One region of the Pseudoalteromonas sp. MQS005 genome, then DNA from elsewhere that is predicted to be linked to it. Evidence: predicted binding sites of a transcription regulator. Region 1 holds the regulator's gene; the other holds the start of a gene.

Region 1 (9,229 bases):
GCAGCCCCGCATTTTTTGTTCACCCGGGTGAAGCAAGCCATGGTGATTTAGGAATGATCACAGTAAATGACGTGGTTATCCTCATTTCAAACTCTGGTGAAACCAGCGAAGTACTTAATATTATTCCAGTATTAAAGCGCATTGGTGCCAAAATGATTGCCATGACAGGCAACCAAGGCTCAACCATGGCAACATTGGCAAATGTGCATGTGTGTATTAAAGTTGAACAAGAAGCCTGCTCATTGGGCTTAGCACCTACTGCAAGTACCACTGCCACACTCGCTATGGGTGATGCCATGGCGGTGGCATTATTAGAAGCACGCGGCTTTACTGCTGATGATTTTGCACTATCGCACCCTGGTGGTAGCTTAGGCAAGCGATTACTCTTAACTCTTAAAGATGTTATGCACAGTGGTGCTGATACGCCTATCATTAACGAGACGCAAACGATTAAAGATGCCTTAATTGAAATGTCGGCCAAAGGACTCGGCATGACCGCTATTGTTGATAGTGACCAGCAATTATCAGGCCTGTTTACCGATGGCGATTTACGCCGTATTTTAGAGCAACGTATTGACATTCATAGCACTGAAATTAATGTTGTGATGACCAAGTCGTGTACTACAGCCACCCAAGAGATGCTCGCGGCTGAAGCGTTAAATATTATGGAACAAAAACGTATTAATGGTTTAATTGTAATTAATGAGCATAATCAACCGATTGGCGCACTAAATATGCAAGACTTACTTAAAGCGGGAGTGCTATAAATGCAATTTGAAGATCTCTATCAACCGCTAAGTGATGATGCAAAGGCGCGCGCAAAAAAAGTAAAGCTATTAATTTGTGATATTGATGGTGTATTTTCTGATGGCCGTATTTACCTTGGAAACCAAGGTGAAGAACTCAAAGCATTTAACACCAAAGACGGATTTGGTATCAAAGCCCTGATTAACAGCGGTTTTGAAGTCGCCGTAATCACTGGGCGCCATTCTCATATAGTGCAGCAACGTATGAGCAGTTTAACCGTACAACATATATATCAAGGCCAAGAAGACAAGCTTATAGCCTATCAAGAATTAAAACAAAAATTAGCGCTTAGCGATGAGCAAATTGCTTATATAGGTGATGATGGCCCAGACATGCCAGTAATGGAGCAAGTCGGTTTTGCGGTTGCCGTAAACGATGCTCATCCACTTATTAAACGTTTATCACATTATGTAACCCAACTGCCCGGCGGTTTTGGTGCGGTAAGAGAGCTAACAGACTTACTTATGCTCGAAAATAACAAGCCACTAACTAGCCAAGGAACGAGTTCATGAATGTAGCGCGCATTATACTGAGCGTTTTATTCATAAGCTGTATGGTTTGGCTCTGGTATCCTTATTTTACTAAGGTTGATATTACTGCAAGCGAAGAAACACAAGTTATTGCTAAGCCTGATTATACCGCTATTGAGCTAAAACAAACAGCTTATAATGAACAGGGTAAAGTGAGCCATAAGGTAACTGCGGTAAAAATGGAGTTGTATCAACAACTCGGTTTTACCTTTTTTGAAAAGCCTATATTCACTTTATACAACGAGCAGCAAACATGGCGTATTAACGCCGATGAAGCCACCCTCTACGACGACCGTCAACTGGTGTTAGAGGGTAATGTAACCGCTCAAAACTTAGTAGATAACGCCATGATCGATACGATCACCGCCCAGACCATCAATGTTGATATAAAACTATTAACCATGCAATCACAGCAGCCTGTCGTTATTACAGGACCTAATTTAAAAATCACAGGTAAAGGCCTTGAGGCCGATTTAAAAACCGAGGTGATTAAACTTATTAACCATACGCGAACCCTATATTATGACCAATAACCTATTTAAAATTTTAATTGTTCCCTCACTATTAATTGCTTTTAACAGTAATGGCGCTGAACCTGCTGAAGCCCCCGCTGCTAATCAAATTTCAATTAGTGCAGATAAGCAAGAAGGTCAATTAAAAGAAAACGTAGGCATTTTTGAGAAAAATGTTGAAATTATTCATGGTAATCGCCGTATCACAGCTGACCGTTTAGAAGTGCACAAACGCGATGACCTAGGCGATAACAAACAGTTATTAATTGCCACAGGCAGCCCTGCATATTTTGAAGAAACACAAGCTGATGGCACCATAATGAGTGCCAGTGCTAATGAAGTGCGTTACGATGTGTCGCTGCGTTTTTTAACCTTAATCGGCGATGCAAGCATTGCTCAAGCAGGTCAAAAAATAACAGCTAAAAGTATCACTTACGATATCGAGCAGCAGTTAATTAGCGCAGAAAAAGACGAAAACTCAACAGACCGTGTACACACTATTTTAGTCCCTGTTGAAAATAAAAAAGAAGATGATAAAGGCCAACCATGAGCACATTAAAAGCAGAGCTATTAGCTAAAAGCTACAAAGGTCGTGAAGTTGTAAAAAACGTTGGCCTAGAGGTTGAAGCTGGCAGTATTGTGGGGTTACTTGGCCCTAATGGTGCAGGTAAAACCACCACTTTTTATATGATTGTAGGCCTTGTCCCTAGCGATAAAGGCAAAATATCAATTGATGATAAAGATATTACTTTATTACCGATGCACAGCCGGGCGCGTTTAGGGATTGGTTATTTACCGCAGGAGTCGTCTATTTTTAGAAAGCTGACTGTTTATCAAAACTTAATGGCTATCTTAGAAACACGTAAAGAATTAAATAAACAACAACGCGAAGATACCTTAAATAATTTACTTGATGAATTTAGCATTCAGCATATCCGCGACAGCCAAGGTATGGCCTTATCAGGTGGTGAACGTCGCCGCGTTGAAATTGCTCGCGCGTTAGCAGCAAACCCTAAATTTATCCTTTTAGACGAACCCTTTGCGGGGGTTGATCCTATCTCAGTATTAGATATTAAAAAGATTATAGAGCATCTTAAAAACCGTGGCATTGGCGTACTTATTACAGACCATAACGTGCGCGAAACACTTGATGTTTGTGAAAAAGCCTACATAGTTTCTCATGGGGAGTTAATTGCATCAGGCACTCCTGAATACGTATTAAACGATAAAACAGTACGCGATGTTTATTTGGGCGAGCAGTTCAAGCTCTAATATGTGTGTTATTCCACTAAGCATCTGCTAAGATTAATCATACTAATTTAAAAGGATTGTTAGAGATACATGAGGCAATCATTACAGCTGCGCATGGGCCAGCAACTTACAATGACTCCACAGTTGCAACAAGCAATTCGCTTATTGCAACTCAGTACATTGGATCTCCAGCAAGAAATTCAAGAAGCGCTCGATAGCAACCCCTTGCTTGAAGTTGAAGAACACGATTACAGCGAAGACACTGCAGGTAAAAACGAACAAAAAGCCGATAACGATGACTTAACGCTAAGTGCCTCAGCTGACGATAAACCTAGCGAGTATGAGCAAGACAGCGGCGAAGCAATGACCAAAGACACCATTAGCGATGATATGGCTATGGATGTTACTTGGGATGAATATATGAGCGCAGCGCCTGCCTCTTCATCGGGCCCAATGCCAGAAGATGAATCTATTTATCAAGGCTCTTCGACTGAAACGCTGCATGAGTATTTAATGTGGCAACTTCAATTGACGCCGTTTAGCCCTACCGATGAAGCGATAGCTATTGCAATTGTAGAAGCTGTGGACGACTCAGGGATTCTAACCCTTAGCTGTGAAGAAATATTAGAAAGCTTTAACCAAGAAAACGACGGCGAAGATGAAGTTGAACTTGACGAAATAGAAGCGGTACTAAAGCGTATTCAACTATTTGATCCAGTGGGAATAGCCGCGCGTAGTTTACAAGAGTGCTTGTGTATTCAGCTAAATCAATTTGATAAAGACACACCTTTTTTAAACGAAACAAAAATGATCTTAACCGATCATATTGATTTACTTGCTGCACGTGACTATCGCACGTTGATGAAAAAAACAAAGCTTAAAGAAGATGAGCTTAAAGAAATCATGACGTTGATTCATACGCTCAGCCCAAAACCGGCAGACACTATTGTTAGAGAAGAGTCTGAATACGTTATTCCTGATGTGTCGGTTAAAAAAGTTAAAGGTCGTTGGGTAGTTGAATTAAACCCAGATAGCATGCCTAAGATCAGAGTAAATAGCCAATATGCAGCTATGTCGCGTACGGTTAAATCAAGTGGTGATAGCCAGTTTATTCGCTCGCACTTACAAGAGGCTAAATGGTTTATAAAAAGCTTAGAAAGTAGAAATGACACGCTACTTAAAGTAACCAACTGTATTGTGCAGCAGCAACAGGCCTTTTTTGAACACGGTCCTGAGGCTATGAAGCCTATGGTGCTTAACGATGTGGCTGAAATGGTGGAAATGCACGAGTCGACTATATCGCGTGTTACTACGCAAAAATACATGCATACACCACGTGGCATTTTTGAGCTTAAATATTTCTTTTCAAGCCATGTAAGTACTGAAAATGGTGGCGAATGTTCATCAACAGCAATACGTGCATTAATTAAAAAATTAATCGCTGCAGAAAACTCAGCTAAACCATTGAGTGATAGTAAAATTGCAGATATATTGGCAGAGCAAGGAATTAAAGTAGCGAGGAGAACCATTGCAAAATATCGCGAATCTCTAGCTATTCCCCCGTCTAATCAACGTAAAAGTTTGATTTAAGGCGTACAACAAAGAGGAAAATGTTTATGCAACTGAATTTAACTGGTCGCCATGTAGATATTACCGACTCGCTTAGAGACTACGTAAATAGTAAATTTTCGAAGTTACAGAGGCACACTGATCACATAACGAATGTGCACGTTATTCTCGATGTAGAAAAACTAAACCAAAAAGCTGAAGCAACCGTTCATGTTAGTGGCGCTGAGATTTTTGCCTCTACTGAGCATCAAGATATGTATGCCGCTATAGACTCGCTCATTGACAAGCTAGATCGTCAAGTAATTAAACACAAAGAGAAACTTGCTCGACACTAACACTATGAAACTAAGCTCACTTATCTGTCAGGACTGCAGTAAAGCTGCGGTCCTTTTTAATAGTAAAAAAAGAATTTTAGAATTTATCAGTGAATTGGCTCACAATAAGCTGCCCTATTTAACACAACAAGATATTCTTAATGCATTAACTGCAAGAGAAAAGCTTGGAAGTACAGGCATTGGTCGAGGCATTGCTATTCCACATGGTCGCATGAGTGGTGCTCAAGAGCCCCTTGCTTTGATTTTAGTGAGCGAAACAGCTATTAATTTTGATGCGATTGATAACCGACCGGTTGACATTTTTGTCGCGTTAATTGTTCCCGATGGCGATAATCAGCAGCATTTGAAGACGCTAGCCACGATTGCTGATAAGCTCAATGATAAAGAATTTTGTAAACAGTTACGCGCCGCCAAATCGGATAGCGAACTGTATCAGGTTATCGTCAGTCAATCGTAGTAATAAAGAAAGGTGATAAATGGAATTAATAATTATAAGCGGTCGTTCAGGCTCAGGTAAATCTGTGGCGTTACGCGTTGTGGAAGACTTAGGTTATTATTGTGTAGACAATATTCCACTTAATTTATTACCATCATTAGTGCGCAGTGTTTCCGACAGTTATAATAAAATTGCCGTGAGTGTTGATGTACGTAACCTACCTAAAGAGCAACAGCAGTTTAATGAAATCATTGAATATTTACCTGGTTTTACTAAACCAACGGTATTTTATTTAGACAGTGACGATCAAACATTAATAAAACGTTTTTCAGAAACGCGACGTCTCCACCCTTTATCTATTGATTCTTTGCCGCTTGATTTAGCCATAAAAAAAGAAAAACAACTACTTGATGTATTGATTAACCGTGCTGATTATATGATTGATACCACGGATTTAAGTGTGCATCAGCTTGCTGAGTCTATTCGTGAAAAAATACTCGGAAAAAAAGATAAACAACTGATCATTACCTTTGAGTCATTTGGTTTTAAACACGGCATCCCTAAAGAAGCAGATTACGTATTCGATGCCCGCTTTTTACCAAACCCGCATTGGGAGCCTGAACTTAAGCCACTTACAGGGCTGGACCAACCAGTAAAAGACTACCTAGCAAGTCACAGTATAGTGCAAAAATTTACATGGCAAATTCAAACATTTGTGCAAACATGGCTGCCGCATTTAGAACGAAATAACCGCAGCTACTTAACCATTGCAATTGGCTGTACTGGTGGGCAACACCGCTCTGTTTATTTAGCGCAAACCATTGGTGAAAGCTTTGCAATGAGCCATCCTAATGTAAAAATTCGCCACCGAGAACAAGAATAAAGCTTGCGAGAAGATGTCATGCGCTTAGAAAATACATTTTTAATAAAAAACAAATTAGGATTACACGCTAGAGCGGCGACAGTATTAGCTCAGCTTTCTGTGCAATTTGATGCCACAATCACTTTATTTCAAGATGACAAACAAGCCGCTGGCGATAGCGTGCTGGCACTTATGTTACTCGAAAGCAGCCAAGGCAAAGAAGTTAAGGTGGTATGCGAAGGCCCCGACGCTGAGCCTGCACTTAGCGCAATAGGTGAGCTCATCGACCAACGATTTAATGAGCAAGAATAAAAAAGTTCATTATTAACTCATCATCCTAAGCTTAGGTTAATAGTGGTTGAGTTAGTTTGCTCACATAAAGTAAGATAAACTAAAATTGAATAGCATTTATACCCTTCCAGCATGTAATACAATTTAATTAAGGACGCCAATGCCTGAAGCTTTAGAACAAGATATTCCACTACAACAACTAAAACAGGTGACTAAGTCACTAAATAGTGGTCAATTTGTTCAAGTTAGACGCATGCTGGCAAAAACGGCGCCTTGTGATACCGCACTTCTTTTAGAATCATCCCCGCATAAAATTCGCCGTATGCTCTGGCAGCTTGTTGATCCTGATGTACAAGGTGATGTGCTTGAAGAGCTTTCTGAAGATGTACGTTTGGGCATTATTGCGCAAATGGCACCCGAGCACATTGCTGCTGCAACCGAAGACATGGGTCATGATGACTTAGGGGAAGTACTACGTAGCCTACCTGACACTGTTTATAAAGACGTTGTTAGCGCTATGGATATTCAAGATAGAGAACGTGCAACGCAGGCTTTATCGTATCAAGAGCGCTCTGCTGGCGCATTGATGAATATAGATACCGTTACTATTCGCCCCGATGTGACTCTAGATGTGGTACTGCGTTATATTCGCTTACGCGGCGAATTACCTGAGGGTACAGATGACTTATATGTGGTTGATGAAAATAACTGCTTTTTAGGCGCCCTATCGCTGAGCACTTTATTAACCAACCCCCCTGAAAAAATTGTTCATGATTTAATGGATGAAGACTGTGAGTCTATTCCTATTTCAATGGATGAGAGCGAAGTTGCACAATTGTTTGAGCGTCATAACTGGATATCGGCACCGGTTGTTGATGACAACGCACACTTGCTTGGGCGGATCACCATTGATGATATCGTTGATGTTATTCGTGAAGACGCTGAGCACAGTTTACTGGGTTTAGCGGGTTTAGATGATGAAGAAGATACCTTTGCACCTGTGTTGAAAAGCTCTAAAAAGCGCTCAATTTGGCTGGGAGTAAACTTACTAACTGCATTGCTAGCTGCAATTGTGGCGAGCTTTTTTGAAAACACCTTAGCTATATTACCAATTCTTGCTGTGCTCAATGGTATTGTCCCGTCAATGGGTGGGGTTGCAGGCAGCCAAACCTTAACTTTGGTTATTCGCGGTATCGCGGTGGGCCATATCAACCAAACTAACCAACGTTTTTTATTATTAAAAGAACTCGCTATCGGCGCGATTAACGGTATGGTTTGGTCTATCCTAATTGCCGGTGTCGTTGCGCTTTGGCAATGGGATTTCAAACTCGGTGGTGTTTTAGCGTTTGCTATGTTTATGAATTTAGTTGCAGCAGGTATTGCGGGTGCTAGTATCCCACTATTGCTTAAAAAAATGAAAATAGATCCAGCACTTGCAGGCAGTGTGGTACTAACCACGGTAACTGATATTGTTGGTATATTTGCCTTCTTAGGTACTGCGACTTGGTTATTGATTTAATCTTTTTATAAACGTTTTTAAACAAAAACACCGCATCAATACGCGGTGTTTTTGTTTAAGCCGATAGTTACTTTACATAAGTTAAGGCTACTTAGCGCGCTGGCGATTACCACCTACCTTAGGTTTAGTGTTGGCTTTTTTAAACTGGCTAAAGCCAGTATGACGAGTAAGCGCAGGACGACCGCCCTTATTGCCTTTTCCGCCTTTGGTTTGTCTTTCATCTCGTCCTTCTTCAGGGACTAAACAGTTAGGTCCTTTACCAATAAGCTTGGCTTTGCCCATGTTACGCAGGGCTTCGCGGATCATTGGCCAACCGGCAGGATCGTGATAGCGTAAAATCGCTTTATGCAAACGACGTTGGCGCGCTCCCTTAGGCACAGGTACTTGCTCCGTATTATTTTTAATATTACGTAGCGAGTTCATTTCTGTGTGGTAAATGGTGGTTGCGTTGGCCATCGGTGATGGATAAAAATTTTGTACCTGATCAAGCTTAAAATCATTCGATTTCAGCCACAAAGCCATGTTTACCATGTCTTCATCTTTAGTCCCCGGGTGAGCAGAAATAAAGTATGGAATTAAATACTGCTTTTTACCCGCTTCTTTTGAGTACTTATCAAATAACGCTTTAAATTCATCATAGGCGCCCATACCCGGCTTCATCATTTTTGATAATGGGCCGTCTTCTGTGTGCTCGGGTGCTATTTTTAAATATCCACCAACATGATGGGTTACTAGCTCTTTAACGTAACGAGGATCACGTACTGCAAGGTCATAACGCACGCCCGAAGCAATTAAGATCTTTTTGATCCCTTTGACCTCACGCGCTTTTTTATATAAGTCGATAGTGGGTGTGTGATCGGTATCCATATGCTTACAAATATCAGGATACACACATGACAAGCGACGGCACGTACTCTCTGCTTTTTTACTGGTACAACGCAGTTTGTACATATTTGCAGTTGGCCCACCTAAATCAGAAATAACCCCAGTAAAGCCCGGCACTTTATCTCTAATTTGTTCAATTTCTTCGATAATCGATTCTTGTGAACGGCTTTGTATTATGCGCCCCTCATGCTCGGTAATAGAACAAAACGAACAGCCGCCAAAACAGCCGCGC
Region 2 (9,229 bases), on a different contig from region 1:
TCAATAATCTTAAAGCCATATTCAACTGCAAGTTGATATATAGCCTGCATATCACATGATTGACCTGCCAGGTGAACAGGGATGACTACCTTTGGTAAACGATTATTTTCTTTAGCAATAATAAGTTTTTTTTCTAACTCATCAGTGCACATATTCCCTGTTGCTACATCAATATCCACAAAGTCTATTTGAGCACCACAGTACAGTGCACAATTTGCGGAAGCAACGAACGAAATAGGGGATGTCCACACGATGTCATCTTTCCCCACATTTAACGCTAAACATGCAACGTGCAATGCTGATGTGGCACTGTTTGTTGCACATGCATAGGTGCTGCCACAATAATTTGCGATGGCTTGCTCAAAAGCGGGTACTTTTGGGCCTTGCGTTAACCAGTCAGATTTTAAGACATCAACTACTGCGTCGATGTCTTGTTGAGAGATAGCTTGTTTGCCGTATGGGATCATGGAGTCATTACTTTTAAATTAAGGCTTCAATATTGAAGGCTTCAATTTCTTCAATCGTCATGTAATGTGGGTTGTTCAAAGAGTTATATTCAAAGCCTTGCTGAACTTTTTTTCCCTTTTCATTAAGTGCATTAACTGTAAAGTCATTACTACGACTGCTAAATTTGATGCCTGGTGCAATTACAAAATGATCGTTATATTCATAGGTTTCAAAACACAGATCGGCAGGGCACATAACTTCATGGAGTTTCTCTCCTGGGCGAATACCAATAATTTTAATAGGTAATTCAGGAGCCATTGCTTTTGCTAAATCAGCAATTCGAATTGATGGGATTTTAGGTACGAAAATTTCACCGCCCAACATGCGCGCGAAATTTGTTAAAACAAAATCAACACCTTGTTGAAGGCTTATCCAAAAACGAGTCATTTCGTCATGAGTGATAGGGATGTGATCACGGCCTTCATTAATGAATTTTTGGAAGATAGGTACAACTGACCCTCGCGAACATACTACATTCCCATAACGCACTACTGAAAAAGTCGTTTTATGGCCGCCTGCAATATTGTTTGCCGCTACAAATAATTTATCCGAGGCTAATTTAGTGGCACCATACAAATTAATAGGGTTAGCTGCTTTATCTGTAGAGAGGGCAATGACTTTTTCAACATTGTTATCAAGTGCTGCATTAATGACGTTTTCTGCGCCATTAATATTAGTTTTGATGCATTCCATTGGGTTGTACTCTGCGGCAGGTACCTGCTTAAGGGCTGCAGCATGGATGACATAATCAACGCCACGCATTGCGCGATTTAGTCGTTCTTTATCTCGAACATCACCAATAAAGTAGCGCATGCAAGGCTGATCAAAATCTTGCTGCATCTCAAACTGTTTTAACTCGTCACGAGAAAAGATAATAATTTTTTTTGGACTGTACCGCTCTAATAGTGTTTTTACATACTTTTTACCGAACGACCCTGTTCCACCTGTTATTAAAACTACCTTTCCATCAAACATGAGATTCTCTCCACAGCTAACCAGCCTAATATTGCCAAATCTATTTTAAAAGTTAGATTTATACTTATTTACAGCTTTTTTATTTTTTTGATTACCAACTATTTTAACCGCTAATAGTTGTTTTTGAGCATCCATTTTAGCAGATAGCTGTTCTATTAGGTTAATTAAAAACTCAAGTTCAGTCGCAGAGTAAAAAGCTTTTTCTCTTGTAAGTGATTCACTTATATATGTATCAAGCTTATTATGAATACTCAGCGCTTGCTCAATATCCCAATCCTCTGAGTCATTAATCAAACTCACTAGCTCATTACAATATTTGCGAGTTTCACTATCTGTAACTTGTGAACTCGTTATTTGCTTTAAAGCCATTATAGTTGTGGTTCTCTTTGCTCGAATGGAATTGCTTCCCAACCTGATTTAATCTCTTTAATCAAGGTAATTACTTCATCGATTTTATCTATATTGTTTTCAAGGTTTGCAGTTAATAAGCAGCGCTGGCAGTAGTCATACAAAGAGTCTAAGTTAGTTGATACTTCATTATTGTGTTCAAAATTTAATACTTGCTGCAACGCACCAAGTAGCACAATACAATCAGATATTGCGTTGCCTTTTTTTTCTAACTCTTTACGTTCAATAAATCCTTTTGCAGCAGAAAGTTTGCCAACAATATTAACAAATACCAGTTTAACTTGGTCGTAAGGCGTCATTTCTTTAACACTGCTAACTGTTATTTGACGGTATTTATTGATTGATGCATGAGCCATAGGTAATTCCTCAAATTTTAATTACATGTTCAGAACTCTAAGCAAGTTTAGTTCCAACATAAGTTTGACTATTACTTTATCGGCAAAAACAGTCGCACCTTTAAATAATAATAGCAGTTTTTATGAGTTTTTTCTGTGTGAAATCGTATCATTGAAAATCGTATTATATGTCGTTTAATTCATCCTAAGTATGTATGTCACTAAAACTACCCAGGCAATTAATAGTTATAAAGTATTGACTTTGTGCGGCCAGTGTCTGTTTTTTGGCGTTAATGTCAAAAAATCGCCGCTATTGCTTGCATCCAAACCCAACTGGCTTACAATTTGATTAATAAAACAAATTAGTGAAATAAATGGCTCGCTAAAGATGATCTTAATTTTAGATAATAATAACAATCGCTCTATTGGATTATACGCATCGCTTACTTTTATTGGTGAGGCGGTACAGTTGCAAACAGAAGCTGACTTTGAACAGGCATGTAGCCACTATCAAAACAAAGAATGTATTGTGGTGTTAGGTGCTTTGCAGTCTTTAGATCACGAAAGTTTAATTAAACGATACCCAACATTTCCTTTTTTACTCATTGGTGAAACGCTTAAACCTTTGTTGAGTTTGGCTAATGTTGTGGGGTTGATATGTGAGCCATTTACTCATGAAATTACCACACAGCTGTTGCACGACTGTCAGCAATATCAGCGCATGTTGCCGCATGAACATAAAAATAATAAAGAGAAAAGCACCTTTGATGGTCTTGTTGGTGAAACCAAAGCGGTAAAAGATTTACGCTTTTTAATTACGCAGGTTGCAAAAACCGATGCCAATGTACTTATTTTGGGTGAGTCGGGCACAGGTAAAGAAGTGGTCGCCCGTAACGTACATTTGCTTTCTAAACGTAATAAAGGCCCTTTTGTACCGGTCAACTGTGGGGCTATTCCTGCTGAGCTATTAGAAAGTGAACTATTTGGTCATGAAAAAGGCGCGTTTACTGGAGCTATTTCAGCACGAAAAGGCCGTTTTGAGTTAGCGCAAGGTGGCACGCTATTTTTAGATGAAATAGGGGATATGCCATTGCAAATGCAAGTTAAGTTACTGCGAGTGCTTCAAGAGCGTAGTTATGAGCGTGTTGGTGGTACCAAAGCGATTCAGGCTGATGTGCGTGTTATTGCTGCAACCCACCGTGACCTTGAAAGCATGATAGAAAAAGGCTCGTTCCGAGAAGATTTATACTATCGTTTAAATGTTTTTCCTATTGAGAGCCCATCTCTTGCTCAACGCGCAGAAGACATTCCTTTACTACTTAAAGAGCTTATGCGCCGTGTAAATGAGCAAAGTGGTACTACTGCTAAGTTTACAGAGCGTGCTATTGATAGTTTAAAAGAACATTCTTGGCCGGGTAATATTCGTGAGCTCGCTAACTTAGTTGAGCGTATGGTTATTATGTTCCCAGACAAGGTGGTTGATGTTCCTGATTTACCTAATAAATACCGCTACATTGAAGTTGAAGCCTACGAGCCACAGTACCCAGAAGAACTGATGGAGCGTGATGCATTTAATGATATTTTTAGCGGCGGATTTAGTGAAGACGAGATAGACCTCGAAGATGATTTTGCTCAAGCGGCTCCCGGTTTATTGCCCGACGAAGGTATTGAGCTTAAAGAGTACTTAGCTGAGCTTGAAATTAACTTAATCACCCAGGCATTAGAGCGCTTTGATTATGTTGTCGCCCGTGCTGCTGAAGTGTTAGGTGTAAGGCGAACCACACTGGTCGAAAAAATGAAAAAATATAATCTTTCTAGGGATTGATTAAAACCGCTAATAAATTGAACTGTAGCTAATAAAGTTCTATGGTTATTCTTAATTTTGGCTTTAAAACTTGATTTGCCTCCCATTGAATAGTGACAACTTAATGGTGTGCTGTGCTCCTTTTCTTATTGTACACTTCTAAGTTAATGAATAATCTAGCATGTGTCTTATGCAGCAACGCTTTTTATACAAATTAAAGTAAAAAATAAGGTTAAAAATGAACGAAGCAATCGATGGAAATAGAATGTATGAGTGGGCAAAGAAGCTATTTCCAATCAATCGAAGCCTTACAGGTGACGGTGTAAGAGAAACATTGAGATATATCAAACAGTTTGTACCGGAACTGGTTGCGCACGAGGTTCCTTCAAATACTATCGCTTTTGACTGGAAGGTACCGCAAGAATGGAAAGTAAATAACGCATACATAATTGATCCTAATGGTAATAAAATATGTGATTTTAAAGTTAATAACCTACATCTAATGGGTTACTCAGAGCCTGTTAATAAGAAACTTTCTTTAAAAGAATTACAAACTCACCTTTACAGTATAGAGGATATGCCTGACGCAATACCATATGTTACATCATACTATGAGCGTAATTGGGGATTTTGTCTTAGCCACTCTCAACGTTTATCTTTGACTGAAGGTAGTTACCAAGTTGTTATAGATACAAATTTATTCAATGGGCATTTAACGTATGGAGAGTTTGTTTTACCTGGAGAAACAGAAAATGAAATTTTGCTTTCTACATACATATGTCATCCTTCTTTAGCTAATAATGAATTATCTGGACCAGTTGTTTGTATGGCATTAATTGAGCAACTTAAATTAATGACTGACCGTAGATATACTTACAGAGTTTTATTTTTACCAGAAACCATAGGGTCAATAGTTTATATTTCAAAACATTTAAAACGTTTGAAACAGCATCTGAAAGCTGGATTCATTGTCACATGTGTCGGTGATGAAAGAGAGTACTCATACCTAAGTTCACGCAACTCTCGTACTTTAGCCGACAGAGCAGCACTAAGTGCTTTAAAGAATTTAGTTGGTAGTTTTAAACAGTATTCTTTTCTTGAGCGTGGTAGTGATGAGCGTCAATTTTGTGCTCCTGGTGTTGATTTACCTGTATGTTCAATCATGCGGAGCAAATACGGGGAATATCCCGAATATCACACATCATTAGATAATCTTACATTAATTACACCTGCTGGATTAAGAGGTGCTGCAGATGTAATTGTTGGCGCTATTCAATTATTAGAAAAGAATAAAGTATATAAAGCAACTAATTTATGTGAGCCGCAACTTGGTAAAAGAGGATTGTATCCTAATACGAGCAATATGCAGCAAGATTATACTCAAGTAAAAATGCTCACTAATTTACTAGCTTATGCAGATGGAGGTAGTGATTTATTAGAGCTTGCTGATAAGATTCGAGCTAATGTTTTTGAGCTTTTACCTTTAGTTGAATCTCTCGAAAAAGCTGGTTTAATCATAGCCCAAGACTAAATAGAGTAAAAGGAGCGCGTAAGTGCGCTCTTATGCTAGTTTAACTTAATTACAGCAACATACCAATTGTAAGCTAATCCGAACCAATCCATTTTTATTTCTGCGCATTCACAATATTGTGAAATATTTGAAAAGCAGCTTAAAAAATCATCTTTATCTTCAAAGCGACGCATAACTTGACCATTGCGAACTCCGAAGTAATCATTTTTAATTCTCACATACCCTTTTTCGAGCTCTTCACAGGATTCATAAATAAAAGCTGAAGCCGTTGGAACAGATACGATTAGATAGCCTTTTGGCTTTGTTACTCTTACAAATTCATCTATATGTTTTTGATAATCAAAACTTTCAGAACTCATATAATAACTACTATTCCAAGAGATTAAATAATCAAACATATTCGCTTCGAATGGGATTTCTTCGCAGCTACCTATTCGTAAGTCTAATTTTTGGCCTTTAAACTCCTTTCTTTCAGAAGCATTATTTACGATATCTTTTGTGATTTCTACTCCACTACTCAATAAACCAAGTCTATTAAAAAGAGGGAAATTACGGCCATCACCAAAACCTACATCTAAGATTTTTTTACCTTGAAAATTTTTATCTAGAAACTCTAACTTAGGAAATTGCCCTAAAAAAATTCTAATAACTGCTTCTGGTGGGTAGGCTATTTCTGTGTTTTCAGCATATATGCTATTCCATGATTTATCTCTATCATACTTCATTGTAGTATTATTACCTTTATATAGGGTTAGGTATAATGTTTAACATTTAAGATAACATTTCACAAATACAGTTTACACTATTTATAGGAATATCTAGCTCCCAAAGGAATTAATAGTGGCTTGTATTTTGCTTCATACTTGAAAACTATTAAAAACTTTAAGTATGGCAGTGTTCATCGACTGGTCTTCGAGTAGAGGCAAAATGAGCACACTTATAAGTAGTGCTCCAATTATTAAAAGGTATTAGTGATGAAGTATCCAAAAATACTAGAATGCACTTTAAGAGATGGAAGTTATGAAATTGACTTTCAGTTTTCTAAAAATGATACAGTTGGTATTTGTAGTGCACTAGATTACTGTGGATTTGAGTTAATAGAAGTTGGTCATGGTGTCGGTCTGGGTGCTTCAGAAAGAGGTATAGGAGTTGCTCTTGAGACTGATGAAATTTATATGAAAGCAGCGTCTGAGAGTGTAAAAAAAGGTAATTGGGGAATGTTTGCAATTCCGGGGATTGCAAATTTAGAACACCTTGCGTTAGCTGAAGACCATGGAATGGATTTTGTTCGCTTGGGTTCTACAATATCTGATTTTAAAAAGTGTGAAAAATTTATAAGCTCTGCGAAAAACAAAAGTATGCTCACATACGTCAATTTCATGAAGTCGTATACTGTTTCGCCTAGCAAGCTTGCTAAGGCAGCAAAGGCTGCTTTTGAAATTGGGGCTGATGCCGTTTATGTAGTAGACTCTGCAGGCGGAATGCTACCACAAGAAGTGACTGAGTATGTTCAAGCAATACTTGCAGAATGTCCCAGTCTAACAGTTGGATTTCATGGGCATAATAATTTGGGGTTAGGTGTGGGAAATGCTCTTGCCGCTATCAATGCTGGTGCTGAAATTATTGATTCGTCACTGCAAGGATTTGGACGTAGTGCCGGTAATACAAGTACAGAACAAATTATAGGGTGCCTGGCTCGTATGGGGTTGGAGGGAAAAATAGATCCAATACAAGTAATGGATTTAGGTGAAGAACTAATAAAACCTTTGATTAATAAGAATGGCCTTTCATCTATTGACACTATATCAGGGATGTCATTATTCCATTCTAGTTACATGCCTATAATTTTTGAAATGTCACAAAAATATAAAGTTGATCCAAGGCATTTAATTATTTCTGTTTGTAAAGAAGATACTTGCAATGCACCTGAAGAAATGGTTGAAAGGCATGCAATTGAGTTGTTAAAAATACAAAAGGCAAAAGGACATTGGAAGCCGAGTTATAAAAATTACCATGTAAATGAGCAAGTAATTCTATGATAAAAGAACTATTTAAGTCAGCAGAGCAACACTCTTTTGCAATAATACACGGCACTCAAAAGATTACTTATTTAAATTTTGAGAGTCAGGTAATATTTTATATGAATCAGTTAACTGAAGCTGGTGTAAGTGAAGGTGATAAAGTTGCTCTAGAGCTCGAAGATAAATTGGAGTTTTTTGTAATTCTTGTTTCATTGTTCACATTAGGTGCAAAGGTCTTACCATTATCAGCCAACTATAATGAAAGTTATAAATGCACATTGCTGGACATCTTTAACCCTGACAAAGTAATTAACAATTTTGGCGAATTTGAAGAATACATACCTGAAAAAAAAATAAATAGCTTTATCTATAAGGATAGATCGAATAAAGCTCAGGTTATTACCTTTACTTCAGGGACGACAGGTACACCAAAAGCGGTATGCCATAACTTAAAAAGCTTACTTGTTTGCGCTGAAGCGTTTAACAAACATAATGAAATCGGTTGTGAAGTTAAGATGTTGCATGTAATGCCTTGTTTTTACATGGCTGGTATTCTTAACACCTTTTTATGTCCATTAATAGCTGGTGGATGTGTCATTTTAAGTACAACCTTCTCGGCTAGTAATGCCGCAACTATCTTTAAGAATTTTGCTAAATATAGAGCAAATGCTATTTGGCTAAGCCCTTCAATGTTAGCCCTTTCATCTAAAATGACAACCGATAGAGATGCTATAGGTTGGGTAAGTGATTGCGCAGCAAAGATATTTATCGGTACTGCGCCTCTGATGCAAAATACAAAAAAAGAGTTTGAGCATAAATTTGCACATGAAGTTTTAGAAAGTTATGGCACAAGTGAGCAGTTGTTTATATCTTGTGCGAAAGTCGGTGAAGGGCATTTGGACGGAGTTGGTCGGTGTTTGGAACTTGTGAATGTAACTTTTTCTGATTCGAACGAAATACTAATTGATTCTCCTTGGGAGATGCTTGGCTACTTAAACGCTGACTCAGAATGCCCTGCTACAGGTGATATTGGAAAGTCATCATCAGGGGTTTTAAGCATTACTGGGCGTAAAAAAGATATTATTATTAAAGGTGGAATTAACATAAGTTCGAGGTATATAGAGGATGTTAGTTTGAAGTATACTGGTATTATGGATGCTGCAGTAGTTGCGAAGCCTCATGATTTTTGGGGTGAAGTGCCAATATTATTTCTTTTATCAGAACATGATTTAAATGTTAAATCTATAAAGGCGTGGTTGGGTACCTTGTTACCTTCAGAATTTCTTCCTGAAAAAATAATTGTTTTGAAAAGCTTTCCTACTTCAGTCACGGGAAAAGTAATGAAAGCAAAGCTAATCAATAAGTACTTAATATGATTATTGGATTCTCCCATCTTACTTGGAATTCAGCTTTTGTTGAGCGAGATATCTCTAAATTTAAAGAGCTAGGGTATGAATCGGTATTTGATGAAAAAGAGTTAGAGAATAATTATTCAAAAAAGAATTTACTCGGTTCGTATTCTGTGAAACATGATATTAAATTACTCAAACGAAGTGATTCATATGACATTGAGCTTATTAACCACCATAGTAAAAATATGGATGTTCAAAATCGTTTATTTTACAATGACTCAATGATGACTATTTTG

Evidence for each region. The regulator sigma-54, encoded in region 1, starts transcription at its own class of promoters, with help from an activator protein. The targets are predictions, from matches to a motif close to GTTGGCACGNNNNTNGNNT.
Region 2: fliS (flagellar export chaperone FliS) is a predicted target of sigma-54. The motif match lies at 2,286-2,304, and genes of this name have one in related genera.

Annotation. Positions count from the first base shown of each region.
Region 1 covers NZ_LYRQ01000020.1:16,766-25,994, forward strand. Annotated here, with positions in the region: gene A9479_RS08865 (KpsF/GutQ family sugar-phosphate isomerase) at 1-767, shown strand, start outside; gene kdsC (3-deoxy-manno-octulosonate-8-phosphatase KdsC) at 768-1,319, shown strand; gene lptC (LPS export ABC transporter periplasmic protein LptC) at 1,316-1,870, shown strand; gene lptA (lipopolysaccharide transport periplasmic protein LptA) at 1,860-2,399, shown strand; gene lptB (LPS export ABC transporter ATP-binding protein) at 2,396-3,121, shown strand; gene A9479_RS08890 (RNA polymerase factor sigma-54) at 3,191-4,690, shown strand; gene hpf (ribosome hibernation promoting factor) at 4,717-5,004, shown strand; gene ptsN (PTS IIA-like nitrogen regulatory protein PtsN) at 5,009-5,461, shown strand; gene rapZ (RNase adapter RapZ) at 5,481-6,323, shown strand; gene A9479_RS08910 (HPr family phosphocarrier protein) at 6,342-6,614, shown strand; gene mgtE (magnesium transporter) at 6,754-8,112, shown strand; gene A9479_RS08920 (YgiQ family radical SAM protein) at 8,200-9,229, opposite strand, start outside.
Region 2 covers NZ_LYRQ01000003.1:116,940-126,168, reverse strand. Annotated here, with positions in the region: gene pseC (UDP-4-amino-4,6-dideoxy-N-acetyl-beta-L-altrosamine transaminase) at 1-467, opposite strand, end outside; gene pseB (UDP-N-acetylglucosamine 4,6-dehydratase (inverting)) at 481-1,482, opposite strand; gene A9479_RS02675 (hypothetical protein) at 1,528-1,851, opposite strand; gene fliS (flagellar export chaperone FliS) at 1,851-2,246, opposite strand; gene A9479_RS02665 (sigma-54-dependent Fis family transcriptional regulator) at 2,614-4,050, shown strand; gene A9479_RS02660 (DUF4910 domain-containing protein) at 4,268-5,560, shown strand; gene A9479_RS02655 (class I SAM-dependent methyltransferase) at 5,596-6,285, opposite strand; gene A9479_RS02650 (4-hydroxy-2-oxovalerate aldolase) at 6,535-7,599, shown strand; gene A9479_RS02645 (class I adenylate-forming enzyme family protein) at 7,596-8,957, shown strand; gene A9479_RS02640 (hypothetical protein) at 8,954-9,229, shown strand, end outside.